One region of the Microbacterium sp. GCM10027623 genome, then DNA from elsewhere that is predicted to be linked to it. Evidence: predicted binding sites of a transcription regulator. Region 1 holds the regulator's gene; the other holds the start of a gene.
What was found. The regulator HspR, encoded in region 1, represses chaperone genes until heat shock. The targets are predictions, from matches to a motif close to AAGTTGAGTCNNNNNGACTCAACTT.

Region 1 (6,237 bases):
CAGGAGCACGGGGGCGGCGTCGCGCGGCCCGCGCGCCACGACGGTGCTCTCCTGCCCGTCCTGCGTCGTGGTCACAGCCACGGTCACGTCTGGATGCAGCGCGGCCACGAGCGCGGCCTGATCCTGCGCCTGGGCAAGCGTTCGCAGCCGGCGGACTCCTGCGTAGTGGCTCGGTCGGGCCACCCATTCCCAGACGGCCTCCCACAGCGGCGTCGCCCGCCCGCCGTGGTCCTGAACCCCTGCGGATGTCGTGAGAGCCTTCATGTCGCCTCCTGATCGGTCGGCCTGCGGTGGGCCCGGCCGCAGGCCGGCACCCACCCTCATCGGTTAAGACCGGTCAGGGGCAGCATCTGTGAGAGGTCTGACGCACGGCGTTCCCACATCTGTGCGCGGTATCCTGTATCGACGCGCTTCTGCTACAGCGCGCAGCCGCATTCCGCATCTCCGCCGGATCGACCCATCGCATCCGGCCGAAGCGGGCCGGCGCCCTCGACACCGCTCTCTGAGTCGGCCGGCAGTCGACGACCGCCACAGGCTCTTCAGCGACCCGCTGAAGAACCCGACGCCGGCGACTCAGTCGTACGTGAAGGAGAACCGAATACATGACGGCACTTTCCGCCTTGCCGGGAACCCCGCGCCGCGCCATCTCGTGGAGGCACGACCTCGTGCTCGAACGCGGGCTGCTGCACATGGAGCACCACGACGTCACGCCCGCCGACGCACGCCTGGACGATCTGCTCGCCATCGCGGAGGCACTGGAAGCCGGCGGCATCCCGCTGCTTCTCATCCGCCGTGACCGGTCCACACCGGCCCTCGTGGTGGACATCGACCAGCGGGAGGAGATCTTCCGGACCCTGCGCGAGCACCTCCCGGCAGACCCGTTCTACGTCAAGACGAAGGGCACCGCTGTCGTCCCGCTCGAGGACGCCGCGCTCGCCGGCGGCGCGCCCAGGGCGGTGCGCATCTTCCGGCCCCGCATCACACCGACGCGCGCGCTCCCCCACGACGGCCGACACGCGCCCCGCGTGGAGTTCTGGCGCTTCGGCACGGAATTCGTCGAGGCGCCCGATGACAACCTCCTCATGCGGCGCGTGACACCGGCAGCGGATGTGACGTTCGACGAGGTCGAGAAGTACGGCCGTCGCTGGCGCACGATCGAGGGCATGTTCGACCCGCACCCGGAAGAGTTCCTCGAGCCGGTGGACATCGTCTTCTCCTGGGTCGACGGCTCATCGGCCCAGTTCCAGAGGGAGCAGGCCGCTCGACTCAGGACCCATGTCGTCGGCGAGGGCGACGACAGCGCGGCCCGCTACCGCCACGTGGATGAGCTGCGCTATGCGTTGCGCAGCGTGCACATGTACGCCCCCTGGATCAGGCACATCTTCATCGCGACGGACTCTCCCGTGCCGAGCTGGCTGGGCCAGCATCCCAGGGTGACGGTCGTGCGCGGCGAGGAGTTCTTCGCCGACCCGAGCGTGCTTCCCACGTACAACTCGCACGCGGTGGAGTCGCAGCTGCACCGCATCCCGGGCCTGTCCGAGCATTTCCTGTACTCCAACGATGACATGTTCTTCGGTCGGAGCGTCGATCCGGAGATGTTCTTCAGCCCCGCCGGGCACACTCGCTTCGTCGAGAGCGAGGTGCGCATCGGCGTCGGCGCACCCGAGGCGCACCGCAGCGGGCACGACAACGGGCTGCGGGTGAACCGGGCTCTGCTGCGCGAGCACTTCGGGCGCACGATCCTGCGCGACCTCGCACACTGCGCCACACCCCTGCGTCGCAGCATCTTGTTCGAGCTGGAGGAGACGTTCCCGGAGGAGTTCGCCCGCACCGCGGCGGCGACGTTCCGGTCGATGACGGACATCTCGGTCACCAACAGCCTGTACCACTACTACGCCATGCTCACCGGGCGCGCAGCGCCGACCACCGAACCCCGGGTGCGATACGTGCACACCACCACCGCGGGCGCTCTGCAGCGGATCGACCGGCTGGCCGCCCGCGGCGACGTCGACATGCTGTGCTTCAATGACGGCTCGGAGACCGACGTGCCCGAGCACCTGCGTGCCCGGGCCCTGCACGACGCCCTGGAGCGCATGTTCCCGGTCCCCGGTCCGTGGGAGAAGTCCGAAACGCTGCCGCAGACCGTCGAGGCTGTCGAGGCCGTCGCGAGCTGACCCGGTGCAGCGTCGCCTGCGAAGAGTCGCTCAGTCGTCGTCCTCGGCCGGTGGGGCCGGTCCCGCGGAGCGCGGGTGCCACAGCACCACTTCGGTGGAGCGGCGGATGCGGCGGCCGGATCCGACCGTGAAGACCTGGCCGGTGGGGCCGGCCGCGAACACGCGCACCCCCGGCCGGTTCTCACGCTCGTGGCGCAGTTCGCGCTCGAGTTCGGTGACCCGATGGCGCAGCATCCGCACCTCGTCCTCCATGTCCAGCAGCCGGGCGATGGCCGGCAGGCTGACGCCCTCACTGGAGAGCTGTGCGACCTCGCGGAGCTGCTCGATGTCGTGCATCGAGTAGCGCCGCGAACCGCCGCGCGTGCGGCCGGGCACGACCAGTCCGATGCGGTCGTACTGCCGCAGCGTCTGCGGGTGCATGCCGGCCAGCTCTGCCGCGACGGCGATCGAGAAGACGGGGGATTCGGCGTCCATCGGACTATCCTCGGGCCTTCGCCATCATCTCGCCGCGCGGGTTCTCCTTCGGCTCCACCGCCTGGAAGGCGAGCAGCGCTTCGCGTGCCGCGTCATCCAGGTGCGATGGCACGACCACCTGCAGCTCGGCGAGCAGGTCGCCTGTGCCCTTGGACGAGCTGATCCCGCGACCCTTCACCCGCAGCACCCGGCCGGACGGGGTGCCCGGTGCGACCCGCAGCTTGACAGTGTCGCCGCCCAGCGTCGGCACCTCGATCGTCGCGCCGAGCGTCGCCTCCGTGAAGGTGACGGGCACGGTCAGACGCAGGTTCAGCCCTTCCCGGCTGAACACCGGATGCGGACGCACCTTCACCTGCACGACGATGTCGCCAGGCTCCCCGCCGTCCGGGGAGGGGCGGCCGCGTCCGCGCAGGCGAATCTTCTGACCGTCCGCGACGCCGGCCGGCAGCTTGACCTTGAACGGCTTGCCGTCCTCGGCCTGCAGGGTGATCGTCTCTCCCTGGGCGGCAGTGACGAAATCGATCGTCGTGCGGGCCGTGACATCGGCGCCCTTCTGAGGGCCGCCGAAGCCACGGTAGCCGCCTGAGGTCTGCCCGAACCGACCGGAGCCGAACGAGCCGCCGCCCTGGTTGAACATCGAGAAGATGTCGTCGAAGTCAGCCTGGCGACCGCCCTGCCCGAACCGGTTGAACACGTCCTCGAAGCCGCCCGCGCTGCCGCCGGGCGCGGTGAAGCGCGCTCCCGAGCCCATCGCGCGGATCTCGTCGTACTCGCGGCGCTGCTCGGCGTCGCTGAGCACGCTGTACGCCTCGCTGATCTCCTTGAACTTCGCCTCGGCCTTGGCATCGCCCTGATTGGAGTCGGGGTGATACTTGCGGGCGAGCTTGCGGTACGCCTTCTTCAGCTCCGCGTCGGAGATGTCCTTCGAGACGCCGAGCGTCTTGTAGAAGTCCTTGTCGAACCAGTCCTGACTAGCCACCGATCACCTGCCTAGTCGGTCCCTGAGCCTGTTGAGGGCCCTGAGCCTGCCGAAGGGTCAGCGGGGACGGCGACGACGACCTTCGCCGGACGCAGTTCGACATCACCCAGCCGGTAGCCGACCTCGATCACCTCGAGGATGGTCGAGGAGGTCGCGCCCGGGACGGGCTGCTGGAAGATCGCCTCGTGGTGCTGGGGATCGAACTCGTCGCCCTCCGCGCCGTACGCGACGACGCCGAGGCGCTCGACCACGGCACGCACCTTCTCGGCGATGACGAAGAAGGCCGAGCCCTCGACGAGGTCGCCGTGCTGCTGGGCCCGGTCCAGGTCGTCGAGTACGGGCAGCAGGCCCTTGGCCGCCTCGCCCTTGGCACGCGCGACCTCGACGTGCCGCTGCTCCTCGGTGCGCCGACGGTAGTTGGCGTACTCGGCGGTCAGCCGCTTGAGATCGGTGAGCAGGGCGTGCTCGGCATCCTGGATCCCGGCATCCGAGCCGTCCTCCGAGGAGGCCTCCTCGGTCTGCACGGCGTTCAGGATGTCGTCGATCGTCAGTTCGTCGTCGGCCTCGGCCGGGGTCTCGTCGGAGCCCTCCGCAGCCGCCGCCTCGGTGGAGTCCTGCTCAGGAATGATTCCCGAATCCGGCGCGGGGCCGGATGCTGCAGCATCCGACCCCTCGTTCTCGGGAACTTCGTCGAAGTTCTTGTCCGTCATGGTTACTTGCTCTCATCCTCGTCGTCGATGACCTCGGCGTCGACCACATCCTCGTCGGACGCGGTGTCGGTCGAGGCGCCCTCATCGGCGGGGCCGGCCGCGGTGTCCGCCTGGGACTGGGCGTAGATGGCCTCTCCCAGCTTGCCCTGCGATTCGCTCAGCTTGTCGAACGCGGTCTTCACCGCGTCGTCGTCCTCGCCGGCGAGTGCCGTCTTCAGAGCGTCGACGTCGGCCTGCACCGCGGACTTGACGTCCTCCGGCAGCTTGTCCTCGTTCTCCTTGATGAGCTTGTCGATCGAGTAGGCGAGCGACTCGGCCTGGTTGCGCTGCTCCAGAGCTTCGGCGCGCTTCTTGTCGTCGGCGGCGTTCTCCTCCGCCTCGCGCACCATGCGCTCGATGTCCTCCTTCGACAGCGACGAGCCGCCGGTGATGGTCATCGACTGCTCCTTGCCGGTGCCCTTGTCCTTGGCCGACACGTGCACGATGCCGTTGGCGTCGATGTCGAAGGTGACCTCGATCTGCGGGATGCCGCGCGGCGCCGGAGCGATTCCGGTGAGCTCGAAGGTGCCCAGCGGCTTGTTGTCGCGCGTGAACTCGCGCTCGCCCTGGAACACCTGGATCGCGACCGACGGCTGGTTGTCGTCGGCGGTGGTGAAGGTCTCACTGCGCTTGGTCGGGATGGCCGTGTTGCGCTCGATGAGCTTGGTCATCCGGCCGCCCTTGGTCTCGATGCCGAGGCTCAGCGGGGTGACGTCGATGAGCAGCACGTCCTTGCGCTCACCCTTAAGGACACCGGCCTGCAGCGCGGCGCCAACGGCGACGACCTCGTCCGGGTTGACGCCCTTGTTGGCTTCCTTCCCCGTCTCGGCCTTGACGAGATCGGCGACCGCCGGCATGCGGGTCGATCCGCCGACCAGCACGATGTGATCGATGTCGCCGACCTTGACGCTCGCCTCACGGATGACGTCGGCGAACGGCTTCTTGGTGCGGTCGAGCAGGTCCTTGGTGAGGTCCTCGAACTTCGCGCGGGTGAGCGTCTCGGACAGCGAGACAGGACCGGAGTCCGTCAGGGAGAGGTAGGGCAGGTTGATGCTGGTGCTCGTCGAGGAGGACAGCTCCTTCTTGGCCTGCTCCGCTGCCTCCTTCAGACGCTGCAGGGCGATCTTGTCGCCCGAGACGTCGACGCCGGAGGTGTCCTTGAACTGCTTGATGAGGTAGTCCACGACGCGCTGGTCCCAGTCGTCGCCGCCGAGGCGGTTGTCGCCGGAGGTGGCGCGCACCTGGATGGTGGAGAAGTCGTCGTCCTTGCCCACCTCGAGGAGGGAGACGTCGAAGGTTCCGCCACCGAGGTCGAAGACGAGGATGAGCTCGTCCTCCTTGCCCTTGTCCAGGCCGTAGGCGAGCGCGGCCGCGGTCGGCTCGTTGATGATGCGCAGCACGTTCAGGCCCGCGACCTCACCGGCCTCCTTGGTGGCCTGGCGCTCGGCGTCGTTGAAGTACGCGGGGACGGTGATGACGGCATCCGTGACCGTGTCACCGAGGTACGACTCGGCGTCGCGCTTGAGCTTCATGAGGATGCGCGCGGAGATCTCCTGCGGCGTCCACTTCTTGCCGTCGACGTCGAAGGACCAGTCGGTGCCCATGTGGCGCTTGACCGACGAGATGGTGCGGTCGACGTTGGTGACGGCCTGGCGCTTGGCGGTCTCACCGACCAGCACCTCGCCGTCCTTGGTGAAGGCCACCACCGAAGGGGTGGTGCGGAAGCCCTCGGCGTTGGCGATGACCTTGGGCTCGCCACCCTCGAGGACGCTGACCACGGAGTTGGTGGTTCCGAGGTCGATACCGACAGCACGTGCCATGTGATTCTCCTTGTTCTAAGAGCGCCGTGTTGGTGCAGAGC
Region 2 (6,237 bases), on a different contig from region 1:
TGCCTGATCGCGTACGTCGAGCGCAACAGCACCGGCTCGCTGGACGCGCTGTGGTTGCGCAGGCCGTGCCCCCGCACCACTCGGTTCCGCGACTTCGGGGAACTGCTCGCTGCGCTGGACGCGGCCGTCGCAGCGGCCGCGGACCGCTCCGCGCCTCCCTCTCCGATCCGCCACTTCCCACCTCGCTGACCGGCTCAAACGACACTCCCATCGCGCCCGCGCCGCATCCCCGCTCCCCTCTGCGGCGCCGGGCGCGACGGGGGCGCGGGCCGCCGGGCGTAGCGTGGAGGCATGACAGACCTGCGCGCGCTGCTCGGCATTCGGCATCCGATCGTGCTCGCGCCCTTCGGAGGGTTGTCGTCCGTGGCGCTCACCGCAGCGGTGAGCGCAGCCGGAGGGCTGGGGTCGTACGGACTGTACGGCTACGACGCCGATCGGATCCGCACGACATCGGCGGCGCTGCGGGAGGCGACCGATGCGCCGTTCTCGCTGAACATCTGGCTGCCGACCGGTGACGAGGTCGGCCCGGGGCCTGCGCACGACGACCACGCGGCCGCGCTCCTCCCGTTCTTCACGGAAATGGGCCTCGAGCCGCCGGCGCGTCCCGAGCGGTACCTGCCGCCGCTGGACGAGCAGCTCGACGCGATCTGGGAGGCGGCGCCTGCTGTGCTGAGCGTGGTCTTCGGCGCGCCCTCAGCCGTGATCGTCGACGAGGCGCATCGCCGGGGAATGCGCGTCTTGGGCACGGCGACGACGGTCGCCGAGGCTGTCGCCCTGGAAGCCGGCGGCGTCGATGCGGTCGTCGCCACGGGCGCCGAGGCGGCGGGCCATCGGGTGTCCTTCCTGAAGCCGGCGGAGGAATCGCTGGTCGGTCTGGTATCACTCGTTCCCCAGGTGGCAGATGCCGTGCGCATCCCCGTCATCGCCGCCGGCGGCATCGCCGACCGACGCGGTGTCGCGGCGGCGTTCGCGCTCGGAGCGGATGGCGTGCAGGTGGGCACGTCCTTCCTCGCGACGAAGGAGTCCGCCGCGAACGAGGCCCACCGCAGGGCGATCCGATCGACGGCGGCGGATGCCGGCGTCCTCACCCGCGCGATGAGTGGCCGCCTCGCCCGCGGAGCGCGCAATCGCGCCGTCGCCGCGATCGAGGCATCCGGAGCGATCGCGCCGTTCCCCGTGCAGAACTGGCTGACCGGGCGGTTCCGCGCGGCGGCGGCGCAGCGCGGTGTCGGGGATCTGCAGTCGCTCTGGCTGGGACAGTCCGCGCCGCTCGCGCAGTGGGATGCGGCCGCCGACGCGTTCGCCGAACTGCTGGCCGGGGTGCCCGCGGTCGACTGACCGCTAGAGGATGACGGTGGAGCGTCCGTGCACGATCACGCGGTCCTCGGTGTGCCACTTCACGGCACGCGCCAGCACGAACCGCTCGACGTCGGCGCCGCGGCGCTGCAGCTCGGCGGCGGACTCCGCGTGGGTCACGCGCGTGACGTCCTGCTCGATGATCGGGCCCTCATCGAGGTCGGCCGTCGCGTAGTGCGCGGTGGCCCCGATCAGTTTCACGCCGCGGTCCTTCGCCCGCGCGTACGGGTTGGCTCCGATGAACGCCGGGAGGAAGGAGTGATGGATATTGATCACCGGCGCTCCGATGCGCTCGATGAAGTCATCGGTGAGAATCTGCATGTAGCGGGCGAGCACCACCAGGTCGACGTTGCCCTGCAGCAGTTCCAGCTGGCGGGCCTCCATCTCGGCCTTGGCATCGGGGCCCTCCCCGCGCGGCACGTGCACGAACGGCACTCCGAAGGAGCGCACGGCGGCTGCGAGGTCGGGATGGTTGGAGACGACCATGGTCACGTCGATGTCGAGCTCGCCGCGCTGCATGCGCCACAGCAGCTCCATCAGGCAGTGGTCGTACTTCGACACGAAGATCGCCACGCGTTTGCGAGCGGCGGTGTCATGCAGCGACCACTCCATCGCGAAGCGCTCCGCGACCTCCGCCAAAGAGGCCTCCAGAGCCGGCCGCTTTGCGGCGAGCCCGTCCAAGTGGAGCACCGTGCGCTGGAAGAAGCGACCGCCGACCTCGTCGGTGGAGTGCTGGTCGAGGGAGATGATGTTCGCGCCGTGCCACGCCAGGACCCCCGCGACGGCCGCGACGATGCCGGGCTGGTCATCGCAGGCGATGAGAAGACGTGCGGTGTCGGTCTGCGGCATGGATGCTCCTGGGTTGGGCGTTCCCTCGATTCTGCCCGCATCCGCCCGGGGAGACGAATCGTTACCCTGGAGACATGGTCACGACCGTCTCGCTGCTGGCCGATGCGCGCCGTCGACTGGCCGGCGTTCCGCCAGAGGCGCTGGGACTGCTGCGCTCGTCGCGCTGGCGGGCGGATCGGATCGTGCCCGCCGGAGTGGCCTGGCATCTGGGAGTGCTCCTGCTCACGGACGATGCGGTGCTGGAGACCGGCGAGATCCTGCGGGCCGCCGAGGAGGTGCGCCGCGGGTACCCGGCGGATTCCGCACGAGCCCGCGCCGAGCGGCGTGCTCAGGCCCGGCGCGGCGGGTTCGCGGAGGGCGAGCTCGTGCACGTCGGCTGGCGGCAGCTCGACGCCGACGCAGTCGATGCGGGAGTGGCATCGGGCGCGCTCGCGCTGATCGACGGCGAGCCGGGCGTGCGCTGGTCGCCGAGCGGCGGCATCATCCCCCTGCGTGGATACCTCGACGAGAAGATCGCCCTGCTGCGGGACTGATGCGCTGCGCTGACGGGAACAGGCGACGAAGCCGGACTCAGGACAGCAGGCCGGGGAACCTGCCGAGCAGATCCGCGCCGTCGACGGATGCGGAGAGAACCATCTCCTCGGTGGCGGCGTACTCGCCCGCGTCGAAGTAGCCGGACGCCCGATAGACCGCCATGCGGTCGGCGAAGTCCTGCGGTGATGCCTCCGGGTGGAACTGCGTGGCGTACAGCCGCTCGCCCGCACGGTACGCCTGAACCGGGCATGCCTCGTTCGTGGCCAGCAGCACGGCACCGGGCGGTGTCGACGCGGCGGACTCCTTGTGAGCGGTGAACACCGACATCTCCGCTCCGTTCGGCCCGAACAGAGCATCGGTCATCCCCGCCGCGGTGAGCCGGATGCGCGCCGCCTGCACGCGCTCGGGGTGCTCCATCGTCACCTGCCCACCCAGCATCCGTGTCACCACGCCGATGCCGTAGCAGGTGAACAGGGCTGCCGCCCGGCCCTCCATCGCGCGAGCGGCTATCCGCTCGAGGTCGTGCTCGACGGCGCGCTGCTCCTCGGACTTGTCGGGATCCGTGACGTTGAACGGCGAACCGCCGATCGCGAAGCCCTCGTACTGCTCCCATTCGACCGTCTCCAGCGACGCGTGCAGCAGGTCGAGTCGATCCAGGTGCCGGATGCCGAGATCGCGGGCGAACGAGCGGTGCTCGGCGTCCGCCGCACTGCGCTCCGGCCGCACGCAGACGTAGAGCACCGAGGACATGCGACGAGTCTATTCGGCCGGTTTGACGAGCACAGGGAATACCCGTCATCATGTGACGTTGAAGTTGATAGAAGTGCACTCAAGTCTGAGAGGAAGCGAAATGCCCAACGACTTCAACCAGGTGGGTCCGGGCTCGTTCGACGAGTTCCTGGCCCGCTATCTCGCGGGTGAGCAGGCGCGGCAGGGTCGGTCGATCGATCTCAGCCGGTTCCTCACCGCGCGCACCCAGCAGATCCTGCAGAGCGCGGGCCGCTTCGCGCTCGAGCGCGGTCAGACGGAGCTCGACGCGCTGCACATCCTGCGGACGATCGTCGAGGACGACAACGTCTCCGCCGCCATCGAACGCATCGGCGCCGCCCCGGACGCGATCGTCGCGGCCGTCGAGGCCCGGCTGCCGCAGAACCGCGGCGTCGCCGACGTGAATGCTGCCACATTGACTCCCAGCGCATCGCGCGCGCTGTTCCACGCCTACCAGGTCGCCCGGTCGTCGGGCTCGACCTATATCGACCCCGACCACCTGTTCTTCGCGCTCGTGCTGGGTCAGGACGTGCCGGCCGGACAGATCCTCGCGCGCGCCGGCGTCACCGCCGAAGCGCTCACGCAGGGCCTGCGCGAACCGGTCCCGGCGGGCGCCGCCGCGCAGGAGGCCGCGCCCACCGCATCCGAGACCCCCCTGCTCGACCAGTACGGCCTCGACCTCACCGCCCGCGCCCGCGCCCGCGAGCTCGACCCGGTGATCGGCCGGTCCGACGAGATCGAGCAGACGATCGAGATCCTCAGCCGCCGCACCAAGAACAACCCGGTGCTGATCGGTGAGGCCGGTGTCGGCAAGACGGCGATCGTGGAGGGGCTGGCCCGCGCGATCGTCGACGACACCGTGCCGGCTCAGTTGAAGGACCGGCGCGTGATCGCACTCGACCTGCCCGCCATGCTCTCCGGTGCGCGCTACCGGGGCGACTTCGAGGAGCGCCTGACCAAGACCATGGACGAGATCGCCGCCCACAAGGGCGAGATCATCGTCTTCATCGACGAGGTGCACACGGTGGTCGGTGCCGGTGGTTCGGGCGACAGCGGCGGCATGGACGCCGGCAATATCCTCAAGCCGCGTCTGGCTCGCGGCGAACTGCACCTGGTCGGCGCGACGACGCTGAACGAGTACCGCCGCATCGAGAAGGACCCGGCGCTCGAGCGCCGCTTCCAGCCGGTCAAGGTCGGTGAGCCGTCCATCGAGGACGCCGTGCGCATTCTCGGTGGCCTGAAGCCCGCATACGAGGAGCACCACGCGATCACCTACACCGACGCGGCGATCCGCAGCGCGGTGGAGCTGAGCGCGCGCTACCTTCCGGACCGGGTGCTGCCAGACAAGGCGATCGACCTGATCGATCAGGCCGGTGCCCGGCTGCGCCTGCGGCTGGGGCTCGTCACCGACATCGAGGCGCTGGCTGAGCAGCTCGCCGACCTGGAGATGCAGAAGGACGCCGCCGTCAGTGCCGAGCACTACGAGGAGGCCTCGCGCATCCGTGATGAGATCACGCGGGTTCAGGCTCGGATCGATGAGGTGGACGTGCCGTCATCGACGAGCGCGGCCGCCGTGGTCGACGAGCCCCAGATCGCCGCGGTGATCTCCCGCGCCACCGGCATCCCGGTCAGCCGTCTCACTGAGAGCGAGCGCGAGCGGCTCGGTGAGCTGGAGGCCGACCTCCACGCTCGCGTGATCGGGCAGGACGACGCCGTGGCCGCCGTGGCACGCTCCGTGCGCCGCAGCCGCACCGGCATGGGTGACGCGAACCGTCCCGTGGGCTCGTTCCTGTTCCTCGGACCCACCGGCGTGGGGAAGACCGAACTCGCCAAGGCGCTCGCCGACCGCCTGTTCGACGATGAGACCGCCGTGATCCGCTTCGACATGAGTGAGTTCGGCGAGCGGCACACCGTGTCACGTCTGGTCGGTGCCCCTCCCGGATACGTCGGCTACGACGAGGCCGGCCAGCTCACCGAGCGCGTGCGTCGCAACCCGTATTCGATCGTGCTGTTCGACGAGATCGAGAAGGCGCACCCCGACGTGTTCAACCTGCTGCTGCAGGTGCTCGACGACGGACGCCTGACCGACGGTCAGGGGCGCACGGTCGACTTCCGCAACACGGTGATCGTGATGACCTCGAACATCGGTTCGGAGTTCCTCGCGTCGCGGTCCGGTGCGCTCGGCTTCGTGTCCTCGCAGGACGCCTCGGGCTTCGCCTCGCAGGAGGACCTGCGGGCCCGCGTGATGGGCAAGCTGCGCGAGGCCATGCGGCCGGAGTTCCTGAACCGGATCGATGAGATCGTCATCTTCCAGAAGCTCAGTCAGGCGGAGCTCGGCCAGATCGTGCGCCTCATGCTGCAGGCGACGACGAAGCGGCTGGCGGGTCGTGAGATCGGCTTCGAGGTGACAGAGGCCGCGGTCGCCTGGCTCGGCGAGCACGGCTACGAGCCGGAATACGGTGCCCGTCCGCTGCGTCGGCTCATCCAGCGTGAGGTGGACGACCGCATCGCGGACCTGCTCGTCTCGGGTGCGCTGACCGACGGCGGTGCGGTACGAGTGGACGTGGTGGACGACGGCATCCGTGTCGACGCCCGCGTCCAGCTGGCATCCGCCGCCTGACCCCACAGCCCGTCCACATGGCGTCATGTGCCTGACGGCACGCGTGCGAGCAGCACGGTGCGCCATGTGGACGGGCGTTCAGCGCGACGAGTTGGCGGTTCGGCCGCGCA

Region 2: a site for HspR is predicted at 3,551-3,575, ahead of ACFQY2_RS07565 (ATP-dependent Clp protease ATP-binding subunit). Genes of this name have one in related genera too.

The regions. Positions count from the first base shown of each region.
Region 1 covers NZ_JBHTHE010000001.1:413,297-419,533, forward strand. The annotation lists gene ACFQY2_RS01850 (hypothetical protein) at 1-264, opposite strand, end outside; gene ACFQY2_RS01855 (stealth conserved region 3 domain-containing protein) at 603-2,174, shown strand; gene ACFQY2_RS01860 (heat shock protein transcriptional repressor HspR) at 2,205-2,648, opposite strand; gene ACFQY2_RS01865 (DnaJ C-terminal domain-containing protein) at 2,653-3,627, opposite strand; gene ACFQY2_RS01870 (nucleotide exchange factor GrpE) at 3,639-4,337, opposite strand; gene dnaK (molecular chaperone DnaK) at 4,340-6,196, opposite strand.
Region 2 covers NZ_JBHTHE010000002.1:64,954-71,190, forward strand. The annotation lists gene ACFQY2_RS07540 (hypothetical protein) at 1-189, shown strand, start outside; gene ACFQY2_RS07545 (NAD(P)H-dependent flavin oxidoreductase) at 292-1,338, shown strand; gene purU (formyltetrahydrofolate deformylase) at 1,342-2,205, opposite strand; gene ACFQY2_RS07555 (glutaminase) at 2,280-2,738, shown strand; gene ACFQY2_RS07560 (GMP synthase) at 2,776-3,489, opposite strand; gene ACFQY2_RS07565 (ATP-dependent Clp protease ATP-binding subunit) at 3,590-6,127, shown strand; gene ACFQY2_RS07570 (LysR substrate-binding domain-containing protein) at 6,206-6,237, opposite strand, start outside.